DNA from 3 places in the Sutcliffiella sp. NC1 genome. Region 2 is predicted to be linked to each of the others. Evidence: riboswitches for the same ligand, from Rfam matches in the RefSeq annotation. Region 2 holds a riboswitch; each other region holds the start of a gene.
The links. Region 2 has a riboswitch for cyclic di-GMP ahead of O1A01_RS21900 (OmpL47-type beta-barrel domain-containing protein). Riboswitches for the same ligand answer to the same signal wherever they lie in the genome.
Positions count from the first base shown of each region.

Region 1: it holds a riboswitch for cyclic di-GMP, as region 2 does, so the genes downstream of both, O1A01_RS07275 (response regulator) here and O1A01_RS21900 (OmpL47-type beta-barrel domain-containing protein) in region 2, are expected to answer to the same signal.
Region 3: it holds a riboswitch for cyclic di-GMP, as region 2 does, so the genes downstream of both, O1A01_RS04245 (sodium-dependent transporter) here and O1A01_RS21900 (OmpL47-type beta-barrel domain-containing protein) in region 2, are expected to answer to the same signal.

Region 1 is NZ_CP115153.1:1,400,129-1,404,386, reverse strand. It holds gene O1A01_RS25340 (aspartyl-phosphate phosphatase Spo0E family protein) at 57-224, shown strand; gene O1A01_RS07290 (DUF3954 domain-containing protein) at 232-402, opposite strand; gene O1A01_RS07285 (hypothetical protein) at 461-628, opposite strand; gene O1A01_RS07280 (hypothetical protein) at 670-846, opposite strand; cyclic di-GMP riboswitch class I at 1,630-1,716, shown strand; gene O1A01_RS07275 (response regulator) at 1,779-2,135, shown strand; gene O1A01_RS07270 (hypothetical protein) at 2,163-2,393, opposite strand; gene O1A01_RS07265 (IDEAL domain-containing protein) at 2,390-2,737, opposite strand; gene O1A01_RS07260 (hypothetical protein) at 2,765-2,941, opposite strand; gene O1A01_RS07255 (hypothetical protein) at 2,956-3,420, opposite strand; gene O1A01_RS07250 (RusA family crossover junction endodeoxyribonuclease) at 3,592-4,002, opposite strand; gene O1A01_RS07245 (dUTP diphosphatase) at 3,992-4,258, opposite strand, start outside.
Region 2 is NZ_CP115153.1:4,198,038-4,202,295, forward strand. It holds gene O1A01_RS21900 (OmpL47-type beta-barrel domain-containing protein) at 1-1,751, opposite strand, end outside; cyclic di-GMP riboswitch class I at 1,834-1,928, opposite strand; gene O1A01_RS21905 (Calx-beta domain-containing protein) at 2,394-4,258, opposite strand, start outside.
Region 3 is NZ_CP115153.1:847,643-851,900, forward strand. It holds gene O1A01_RS04235 (ABC transporter substrate-binding protein) at 1-154, shown strand, start outside; gene O1A01_RS04240 (MBL fold metallo-hydrolase) at 244-1,632, shown strand; cyclic di-GMP riboswitch class I at 1,732-1,816, shown strand; gene O1A01_RS04245 (sodium-dependent transporter) at 1,973-3,328, shown strand; gene O1A01_RS04250 (pyridoxal phosphate-dependent decarboxylase family protein) at 3,357-4,258, shown strand, end outside.

The sequences.
Region 1 (4,258 bases), 2.1 Mb from region 2:
ATACTTTTGAACTATTCCCACCATTACTTTTGTATATTTTAAGGAGTATAATTATTATGCAAAATAGCGATAATTTAAACGATTTAATGAAAAAAATATATTACGTAAGAAAGAATATGTTAACCTTAGCATCACAATTCGGTTTGGGTGACAACAGAACCATTTCATGTAGTCAAGAACTTGATAAATTAATAATTAAATATCAGAAGCAAAGAGTGAGCTAGTAATAAATCAAATCTTTCTCTTGTTTGTCGTTTCTAAACGATCAACCTTCCCGCCAAGTACAATAACAGATATTTCACCATATTCAGGTAGGTCATGCTCTATTAATCTACCGTCTTTTATCACATACATTTTTTTATTATTTGTTAGATCTATTTCTGCCTTTAATTTTCCGTTCACCAGGACCCCTCCTAATGTTATAATTGAGTTGGTTGGGTCAGGAGAAATCCTGGCTTTTTTATTTTGGTACTGTAGGTTCGTTAGCTTCTATTATTGCTACCAGTTTTATTAAATCCTCTTTAAGTTGTGCTGGATGCTCTTCATAATGCCCATCTTCTTTGTTTAGTATCATATTGATTACCTTGACTTTAATTTCTGTTAATTCTAATTTGTTAACCCAATCCATGTTTATCACCTCGTTTACAGTTTGGTGAGTAATGGATTTATTTATGCTCTTCTCTTTTTTCGATTCCCAGCATGCCTTATTCTGGTTCTTTCACTGTAGGAATTCAAATCAGAGTATGACGTCCCCTTTGGTCTTTCGGTTGGCTTAATTGGATGCTTTTTTATATATTCAAGTCGTTGTTCTTCTGTCATATACCAAACCTTAACCTTGCCAATCACTTAGTATTACTCCTTCACCTTTTTCTAGAACTGCGCATTAATTAATTTTTTTTGCTCCTACTTAATCTGTATTTATATTCCGATATTGGAAATAATTCAATTGTAGGAGGTTATAAAATGTTTGAACAATTACAAGAGCTTAACAAGCAAGCAAATAGAATTGAAACAGAATACTGGGTAAACCACGATTTATTCTCATGACAGTGGTGGTTTATAGTAATAATAAATTTGTTATTTTTAGTTTTATTAATACTTTTCATGGATAAGCAAAGAATTCAAATTATCACCATTGCTTTCCTATTCTCATTTATCTTGGTTGGAATAGTAAACGAACTTGGAAGCTTTTATGGATGGTGGAGTTATCCACACCAATTCATCACGGCTCTAAAAACAATGAATGCAGTAGATTTTTTGACTGTACCTGTAATAATTACTTTGTTTTATCAGACATTTGGAAAGTGGAAAATTTATTTGATAACAACAACTGTATTTTTTTAAATTCTATCTTTTGTAGGAATACCGATATTCGTTTATTTTGACTTCTACAAACTCCATAACTGGAATTACTTTTACTCTTTTCTTACTTTACTACTGGTTTCAATACTAGTTAAATTATTTACTAATTTTTTAATTACGAAATCAAAATCTCAATAAATGTCCATCTTTTTCGGTGGTCTTTTTATGTCGTAATTTTTGTCTAAGGTTTCTCAAATCACTTAATCCCTTATAACCAATGAATATTATTTCTACATTTTTCTACATATTTCTACATTTATGTCGATAGATTATTAAGGGCAAATTTTACGAAAGTAAAAGACGCAAAGCTACGGGCCTAAAACAATTACTTGTCATGGTGGCCGAGTTGCCAGGATTTCATGTCCTGTATTTTATTTACCTTTTCTAATTTGCCTAATTTAGTAAAGGTGGTACTTATGAAGAAAGTTCTTATAGTTGATGACTCCAAATTTATGCGCAAATTACTTAAAAGGCTAGTCGAAAAAGGTGATTATCAAGTAATTGCTGAAGCTTCTAACGGTCAGGAAGCTATTGAAAAGCTTCAAGAATTTAGTCCTGATATTACTTTGTTGGATATTACTTTACCTTGTATGAGTGGACTAGAAATTCTAAAAAAGATAAAAGAACAAGATCCAAATTCTAAAGTCGTTATTTGCTCTTCACTAAGCTACGAATCACTTGTTGATGAATCAAAAGGTCTTGGTGCGAATGCTTTTATAGTGAAACCAAATTTTGATGATTTATTATCAACAATTGATCAGATTAGCTCTTAATTTCGAGAGAGCGCACACTCTCTCGAATCATATCTTTAGACCAAAATCAGCTTTTATCAAGTTGCCCTGAACTTCGTAAGATAGGTCTCTATCTTTAACACTAGTAAGCAATTTTTCTACCTTTTTATCAGTTTCAAATTTCTCCGCGCATCCTTTAGCAAGTGCTGTTATTTCAGTAACACTCATACCTTCGCGTAATAGTCCTCCAACCGCTAACGCCATATATTGTTCAGCTTTTAACTCCGCTTTTATCTTCACCAGCCAACCAACTCCTTTGGTAAGCGTTCCGTTAGTTCCATGAACCACTCTTGGTCGTTCATAGCAAGTGCTATATCGATTAGAACGTGTAAATCGACTTCTTCCAGTGAAGGTTCTGCTTTGGAGAGGTTTTCTATATCAACCCATTCCACTCTTCTAATTCTTGATCCATTTCCATGCTTTAGAAAAACGACCTTTGCAATATTTTCATCTTCCTTAACAATTGAAACAAAACCTACTGAACCCTTAGCTTTTGGATTATAACCAAAGCTAATATGTGAAAGTTCTACCCAATCACCTTTTTGAAATTGACCGTCTTCCAGTTTGATAGTCTCGGTGTTCATTACGATTCCCTCCCCATTTTAGGAAAATCATTTTCCCAACGTCTTTTCCATTCTTGCAACGCCTCTTCGTTTCCGTTTTGGCATAGTTTGACTAACTCTATCAGTGATACTTTTTCTAAGCTCATTGAAACTCTCCGATTCTACTAATTCTTCTCGTAACACTTGCTTCTGCCATTCTAGTTGTGAGTTGTTATCCTGAGACATGTACTCACTTCCTTTCAAAATAGGCTTAGTTGTTCATATTCCGTTGGCTCTGGTTCCACAAACATTTCTTCAAGATCAACTTCTTTTATGCTTAAAACCTCATAGGAAGAATCATCTAAGGTAACTTCTTCAAAGTTTGAAAACCAATCCAATGGGAAACAACCTCTTAATCTACTAAGCTCTGAATCCTTGTAAAAATTAGCATGTGTTCCTTTTACCTTGAGGAAATATTCCCCTAGCTCCACTCCTTTGTAACCCTGCTCACGATACACTAGCTGTGCTTTATAGAGCTTTTCTTTATGTAGTTCGTGATTAGCAACAATTTCAAACCGTTCAGCATGGTAACAACCTCTGTGAGCATCTTTATTAGGGAAACTTGATACGTAATAATGTTCAGGGCCATTCGGAAAGAGGTAATACCTCTCTCCATCCTTCAAGAGCTCCGAACTATCCGCCTTTACGCAAACACCCTGTAGCATACCAATACCTTCTTTCTTGCCTTATTTTCGGTATCTCCGAGCCACCTAGCTTTTTGCAATCAGTACCGAAACGACTCGAGCAGTGATTATAAAGTGAGCATCTGTTCATACATGTCATTATCCTGTCCTCTTTTTTCATCCAATCAGTTCGAATATCTGATATGATTACATTCATGTTCCTTTCAACTCCTGGACAGTAATATCAATTCCGGGAATTTCACCGTATAGTTTGATTGCAGTCACTTTTGATACCTGATTGTCATCATGCCAAGCAAGTTTGTTTAGTGCATCGAAAACACCTTTTACTAAATTGTCTGCATCAGGCTTCTTGATGTGATATTCCCCTAATGCTGCAGCCTGCCTCTTCTTGCTCCAACTTTTCGGTATTGGCATCGTAAACCATATTTCTACTGCTATTGGACCATCCAGTAGTGTTTTCTCCTTCAACTGCTGTTTGGCATTCCACTGGATAAAGCTTTTGTAAGCTAGATACCTTTGGGCATTGGGTTTAACAAACTTTCCTCTTCCCGTCATTCTTACGGCTCCCATTGGCTCAATAGGAATTGATAGTTTAATAGCCATTGTCCTGTCTCTCATGATTCATTTTGTTTTTGGCGAAGTATGCTTCCTCAATCTGTTCGAATGTAAAGCCAAATTGAATCATTCCGATTGCAATAAAGAGAAACCATGCTGTTCTAAAACAAAACTCATGTTTCGAATATGTTAGAAAGAAGTTAGGTTCGTTTTTATCATGTGACATTTTGGCGATGAAGGACTTGAGTTCTAAATAAACACCATTAATACCCCCATCAAAGCCTTTTTCCTCAAGTTCGAGTAT
Region 2 (4,258 bases):
TTTCCATTACTAACGCTATGCGATAGATTAGTAGGAGTGGCCATTGTTTCCCCATTCATTGTTACCTTTAGCACTGAACCTTCTAGAGATTCTCCAAAGCGGCTAGAATAAGTATGAACAACGTACGTATATTCACCAGGTAAAACATTTGAATAAGTAACATTTGTTCTAGATGTCGTACTTTTTAAGATTTTCTCTCCGCCTACAACTTCGTACACTCTATAATTGGTTGTAAATAATGCTGCATCCCAATTTAATGTAAAGCTAGTTGGATTATTTATAGACTGAATTAAATTTTCTGGTGGTTTAACAACTGGGTGTTCTAAAGTGAAAGATAATTGACTGCCTTCTTCGGACTCTCCAAACCTAGTAGAAAAGGAATGTACTACATATTCGTAATTTTCTTCTGGCATATTTGTAAAGGTTACATTAGTGTTCGTTCTTGTGCTTACCAACACCTTTTCTCCATCTACAATTTGGTATATCTTATAGTTATTTGTATTAGGTGTAGTATCCCAGCTTAAAGCGATATCATTTCCATTATTTATTTTATAACTAAAGTTATTCGGCGCATCCATATCTACTTTTTCTACCGAGAAAGTAACAACACTACCGTCCACCGACTCACCAAAGCGGTCACTAAAGGAATGTACCTCATACACATAGTCACCTGCAGGCATAACAGGATAAGTAACGCTTGTACCAGTTACGGTACTAACTAAACTTTTCCCTTCATCGTTAACTTGATATATTTTATAGCTTGTTGCGTAAGGGACAGTCCCCCAAGATAAAACAATATCGTTATAGTTCTGGATTTTGTAGGTGAAATTAGCTGGTGCTGACATCGTGATTTCACTTACATTAACATTTAGCAAACTTCCTTTTTCGGACTCTCCAAAGCGATCATTGTTAGAACGAACTTCGTATACATATTCACCTGGAGATTGATTTGTAAATGTCACTTTATTATCAGTAACAGTGCTTTTTAAAACTCTTTCATCATCTAATATTTCATAAACATGATAATTTTTTACGAAAGGAATAGCATCCCATTTAAGTGACACATCGCTTCCGTTAACTAATGAATACGTAAAATTTTGTGGTGCTGTCATTAACGGATAAGTAACTTCCACTTCGACTATATGTGATAATGATGATTCACCATATAAAGAATGTGAAGCAGAAACAGCATATGTATACAGTCCTTCAGGGGCATTATTAACTTTGTATGTAGTTCCAGCTTCAGTTGCTATTAATGAAGCATCGCCTTCTGAGGAAATTTCAAAAACATGATACGATTCTGCATATGGAGAAGCTTCCCAGTTAAGTACAATATCGTTACCGTTTTCCACCTTATGAGTTATCGTCGATGGTGATTCCATAGTTGGATATGTAACATCAACACTAACTGGTGCACTTGGTCCAGATTCCCAATCTCCATTTAATGTAGAAATAACATATCTGTAGGACCCTTCCTCTAAATCATTCAAAGTGAAATTAGCAGCTGTTGTTTCCCCTAGTAATATCAACTGCCCTTCTGTAATTTCATAAACATGATAGCCTGTTGCTCCGTGAACAGAGTTCCATACTAACTTAACATCATCTGGCGTTATATATTCCGCATCTATATTACTTGGAGGTAACATATTGTTATCGGAATTGGCAAACGCATCTACAACTGGAAGTAACGATTGAGCAACCATAAGAAATAATGCTAATAACGTAAACTTCCTAAAAAACGATTTTTTCATCCTTTTGTCCTACCTTTCATTATTTTTGACCAAATAAAAAAGAACCTTCTACAAGGTTCATAGGTTAGGAACTATGATTCCTTGTGGCAACCGGCTGCCATCCACGTGTTATTTATCACGCAGAACAGGCCCTTGGCTTTGCGTCTCATAGTTTCCTATGATTTGCCTTTTTCACTTGGTATTTATTACTATAATAATAGGATAATAGATTTATCAGGTTAAATGAATGGGTACTTTAGACTATATTTTATCTAAAAACTTTTTTAAAAAAGAGTAAATAGACTTAACTTTTTGGCTAGAATAATAAAACATACCAAAACACTTCAAAATACAGGGATTAATCCCTATATTAATTCAACATAATTTCTATCGTTAATAGATAAAATGAATGTTTTAGTTTTGGGATTATTAAAAAAAGAACTTCTTGAGTAACTTCGACCTTCTTCAGATTCACCGAAGCGATAATTTCAAAAAACACATTCTCTCCTTCTGTTTCGTTTGAAAGAATAGTGGTCAAATAAATCACTGTCCTTATTAACCCTTTTCTCCACGCTCTATAACTTCGTAAATTCGTAATTTATATGTTTATCTTGGAAGGTGTACCAGCAGAAATTCCCCTATGCCTTCTTTTTTTCACGGAGATTAAGGTACTTGAATGGAAACTATTCCACTTCTTCCTATGTAATTTGCTGTTACCGTGATCGTCATTCCTGGCTTGGTACTTGGCGATAGGGTTATCGTTCCTGACGGATTTACCGTGGCATAAGAGGAACTTCTTGTATAGCTGGCTTTTTCTGTTAGATCCTCTGTGCTGCCATCGCTATAATAGCCTATCACTTTGAACTCTTTCGTTTCTCCTGGACCCATCTCCACCGAGACTTCTTCGAATGCGATATTTTCTAACGCTACACTAGTATCTTCTACTGTGATTTCCTTTGTTCCACTTTTTCCTTCATATTTGGCCGTTACTGTAATCGTCATTCCTAGTTTTGTACTTGGCGATAGGGTTATCGTTCCTGACGGATTTACCGTGGCATAAGAGGAACTTCTTGTATAGCTGGCTTTTTCTGTTAGATCCTCTGTGCTGCCATCGCTATAATAGCCTATCACTTTGAACTCTTTCGTTTCTCCTGGACCCATCTCCACCGAAACTTCTTCGAATGCGATATTTTCTAACGCTACACTAGTATCTTCTACTGTGATTTCCTTTGTTCCACTTTTTCCTTCATATTTGGCCGTTACTGTAATCGTCATTCCTAGTTTGGTACTTGGTGATAGGGTTATCGTTCCTGACGGACTTACCGTGGCATAAGAGGAACTTCTCGTATAGCTGGCTTTTTCTGTTATATCTTCTGTGCTGCCATCGCTATAATAGCCTATCACTTTGAACTCTTTCGTTTCTCCTGGATCCATCTCCACCGAAACTTCTTCGAATGCGATATTTTCTAACGCTACACTAGTATCTTCTACTGTAATTTCCTTTGTTCCACTTTTTCCTTCATAATTGGCCGTTACTGTAATCTTCATTCCTAGTTTTGTACTTGGTGATAGGGTTATCGTTCCTGACGGATTTACCGTGGCATAAGAGGAACTTCTTGTATAGCTGGCTTTTTCTGTTATATCTTCTGTGCTGCCATCGCTATAATAGCCTATCACTTTGAACTCTTTCGTTTCTCCTGGACCCATCTCCACCGAAACTTCTTCGAATGCGATATTTTCTAACGCTACACTAGTATCTTCTACTGTGATTTCCTTTGTTCCACTTTTTCCTTCATATTTGGCCGTTACTGTAATCGTCATTCCTAGTTTTGTACTTGGCGATAGGGTTATCGTTCCTGACGGATTTACCGTGGCATAAGAGGAACTTCTTGTATAGCTGGCTTTTTCTGTTAGATCCTCTGTGCTGCCATCGCTATAATAGCCTATCACTTTGAACTCTTTCGTTTCTCCTGGACCCATCTCCACCGAAACTTCTTCGAATGCGATATTTTCTAACGCTACACTAGTATCTTCTACTGTGATTTCCTTTGTTCCACTTTTTCCTTCATATTTGGCCGTTACTGTAATCGTCATTCCTAGTTTGGTACTTGGTGATAGGGTTATCGTTCCTGACGGACTTACCGTGGCATAAGAGGAACTTCTCGTATAGCTGGCTTTTTCTGTTATATCTTCTGTGCTGCCATCGCTATAATAGCCTATCACTTTGAACTCTTTCGTTTCTCCTGGATCCATCTCCACCGAAACTTCTTCGAATGCGATATTTTCTAACGCTACACTAGTATCTTCTACTGTAATTTCCTTTGTTCCACTTTTTCCTTCATAATTGGCCGTTACTGTAATCTTCATTCCTAGTTTTGTACTTGGTGATAGGGTTATCGTTCCTGACGGATTTACCGTGGCATAAGAGGAACTTCTTGTATAGCTGGCTTTTTCTGTTATATCTTCTGTGCTGCCATCGCTATAATAGCCTATCACTTTGAACTCTTTCGTTTCTCCTGGACCCATCT
Region 3 (4,258 bases), 1.6 Mb from region 2:
TGATGCAGGCTTCTTCGACCCACGTATTGTCGGTGCTTATGGATTGAAAAATTCTGTTGCAAAAGAAATCGACAGAGTGTTCCTAGGTGAACTAACAGTGGAAGAAGGATTAGAAGCTGCGGAAAAAGCAGCGGATCGCGAGTTAGGAAACTAATAAAAACATATAATAGAAGGTGTCCCAATGATAAGTGGGACACCCTCTTTTTTCGAATACAATTACATAAAAGAAAAGGATGTCGAAGAATGAGTAAAACGTTGATTCAATTTTTTGGTGGATTAAAAACAATTGGCGGTACCATTATTCAATTACAATACGGGCAATCGCGTGTTATTTTTGACTTTGGATTAACGTTTGACCCGAGGACAGCTATTTTTGACGGACAAGTGAAGGTGCGTAATAGTGCGATAGTTCGAGACTACTTAAAGCTACGTATGATACCGAAAATTGAAGGAATATACAATAAGAAGCACTTAGCGAGTGATAATGTTATTTCAGCGGAAGAATATGAGGGAAAAACAGCTGTTTTAATATCTCATTTGCATTTAGATCATATGGGAGCTATCGGATGTATTGATCCTTCTATTCCAGTTTATATGACGGAACAATCTCGAAATCTATATAATCAGTTACAATTAATCGGGGAAGGTGTACCTGGTGTAAGGTCGTACCAATCTTGTGAGTACGATCAATCTTTTCATATAGGAGAAATAAAAGTAACACCTCTTTCTGTTGATCATGATGTTATCGGGGCGTGCGCATTTCATCTAGAAACTCCTGATGCAAAAATTATTTATACAGGTGATTTTAGATTGCACGGCTCTTCACCAGAGGTGATGGAGGAGTTTTTACAAAAGGCAAAAGAATTAAGGTATGATGCAGTTATTATCGAAGGAACAACATTAAAAAGTGAAGAGGAATTAGCGGAACATCTTTTAGTCAGTAACAATGAATTGCCAGATAAACTCCTTACGGAAACGAAGCTACAAATTAATGTTGCACAAATGTTAAAAGAGTCAGAGGGTATTGGTATTTTTAATATTTACCATCGAAATATGGAACGCATTAACGGTATGTGTAAAGCAGGAGAAGAGGCTAAAAGAAAAGTGGTTCTAGAAATAAAAACAGCGCAACTTGCTCATACTTTTTTACCACAATGTCACTTTTACATATTCGAATCAGAAGAGCTAAAAACTATGATAAGAGAAAACAAGCTGCTCGATTGGCAAAAACTATTGTTGGAAAAATATCCACTCATAAATAAAGAAAAAATTAATGAGAATCCAAGCAGATATTTCGTTCAAAACAGTTATGAGAATATAATAGAATTATTTGATCTACACGTTGAAAATGGAGTATACATCCACTCCAACGGCGTTCCTTTAGGTGATTATGACCCGGCATTCCATAATCTAGAGAAAATATTATCACTACTTTCTTTAGAAAGAGTAGAAGTAAGTTCAGGAGGGCATGCGTTACCTCAGCATTTAAAGTATATTGTTGATGAACTTGACCCAAAAGTACTCATACCCCTTCATAGCTTTTATCCTGAAAGATTGAAACCAAAGAATGGGCAACAGCTCTTACCGGCTTATGGGGAAGTATACGAAATAGGTGATATAGTTAATAAGTAACGGTAAAGATGCTTATTTTAGTTCTAAAGACTTATAAACATATTTGTCAACATGCCGATTATACTTATGTTATACTTAATGGTGCAAAAAAGAAGATACCTACGATAATGGCAAATCCATTGAAAAGTGGAGACGCAAAGCTACGGGCCTAAGGAGATACCTCTAAGGTCGCCGGGTTACCGAACAGGCTGGATATACTTATTTTTGATCTGCTAATCATCAATGTCCACCTTATTTAGGTGGGCATTTTTTTATGATTTTATATCAAGGAGTATCCGTAGTATTTTAATAGAATGGTATCTATCGCTGTTTAATGTTTTAAAGGAAGAAGGTAAAGTAATTGACACAACAAGAGCATTGGAAAACAAAAATTGGTTTTATTTGGGCCGCTGCTGGCTCAGCAATTGGTTTAGGGGCAATTTGGAAGTTCCCTTATGTAGCGGGTACTGGTGGAGGAGGAGCATTTCTACTAGTCTTTTTATTATTTACGTTATTTCTAGGATTGCCACTTTTAGTCGGAGAATTTGTAATTGGTCGTAAAGCTCAAAGTGATGCAGTTTCGACTTATACGAAGCTTGCCCCAAATTCAAAATGGAATGTGATCGGAAAACTAGGTGTGTTCACTAGCTTTTTACTATTGTCCTTTTATAGTGTTGTTGGGGGCTGGATCATTCTATACATAATAGAAGTTTTCGCAGGCGGTTTGAACGGTCTATCTCAAGCTGAATACGGACCACTTTTTGGTCAAGTAATTTCTAAGCCGTTTTGGACTCTATTAGGCCAACTATTATTTATGTTTATTACGATACTTGTTGTATCACAAGGTGTTCAAAAAGGAATTGAAAAGGCTAGTAAAATAATGATGCCAGCCTTACTCGTATTATTTATCGTCATCGTCTTTCGCTCCCTTAGTTTAGATGGAGCGTTGGAAGGTGTGAAATTTTTACTGATTCCTGATTTTTCTAAACTAACGTCAGAAAGTATTTTATTCGCACTTGGCCAGGCGTTTTTTACCCTTTCTTTAGGGGTATCCGTCATGGTGACATATGCTTCTTATTTACCTAAAACACAAAATATTCCGTTTTCAGCATTATCTATCGTTATCATTAATATTGTGATTGCTCTTTTAGCGGGACTAGCTATTTTTCCAGGTGTATTTTCGTTCGGATTGGAACCAGATGCAGGACCGGTTTTAATTTTTGCTGTATTACCGGCGGTGTTTTCACAGTTACCGTTAGGAATGTTTTTCTTTCTTGCCTTTTTAGTTTTATTTTTATTTGCTGCCTTAACATCGGCATTTTCTATGATTGAAATTATTGTGGCTGCTTTTACGAAAAAAGATAATAGCAAAAGGAAAAAAACAACATGGCTTGTTGGAATACTTATTTTTATCGTTGGTATTCCTTCCTGTTTATCGTATGGAGTGATGGCAGATGTAACTATTTTTGATAAAACATTTTTTGATCTGTTCGACTTTACCGTTAGTAACATATTAATGCCGTTAGGAGCGTTACTCCTAGCAATTTTTATTCCATTAAAAGTATCGAAAAGTGAATTGATGGATGAATTGCGAGCAGGATCTAATATAAGAGCTAGTATTTTTAACGTTTGGTATTATTTATTGAAATATTTTACACCTGTTGCCATTATTATTGTGTTCTTAGATGTTATTGGTGTATTAAAGTGGTTCTTTTAAATAAATGGGGGTAAAAAATATGACAACAATGAGTGAACTTCAACAGTTGTTTCCAAGTGTGGACGGAAACGAGAAACAGAGAGAGGAATTAGGAAACTATGTTCAAACGATTCTATCAAAAATAGATGAACTAAAAGATCCTTCTAAGTTAACACTAGGTGAAATGCCGGTTTACAGTGAGGATTATTATAATCGTCTTATGGAACATTCATCGGTACCGAGTGCGGGCTTATCAATGGAAAATACGATTGACGAGCTGTTAGAGCTTGTTAAAGGACATCGTTTTGTAAATAGTAGTTATGTAGCGAATGCTGCACCACTTCCAAACATCGCTAGTATTATTGGAAATTTAGTAATGGTTCTAACGAACGGTAATAGCTTATGGGATGTCGAAGGTCCAGCAGCAGCTAGTGCAGAAGTGAAGATTACGAGTATGTTATCTAAAGTAGTTGGTTACGACTCGAACGAAAGTGCTGGCTATACGACGTGGGGGGGCCAAGGTGCGGTATTCAACTCATTACGACTTGCCATAACTAGGCGCTTTCCACAGTCCAATAAAATAGGGGTACCGAACAATTTATATTGTTTCTGTTCAGAGTTATCTCACTATAGTCTCTATAAGTCTGTCGAGGCAACAGGTATCGGCATTAATAATATGATTCGTGTAAAAGTTAATGATGACCATTCGATGAATTTGGATGACTTGAAGGAGAAAATGGAAGAAATCATTCAATTCGGTGGAATACCTTTATATGTGTTAGCAACGATGGGGACGACAGATACGTTTGGCATTGATAACATCGAAGGGATAAAAGAAATTACGACACAGTTGGAAAAAGAATACGATCTTCAGCCAATTTATATTCATGCGGATACGGCGATGGGGGGAATGTATACGTTCTTCAACCAATATTCATTTGAGTCAAATCC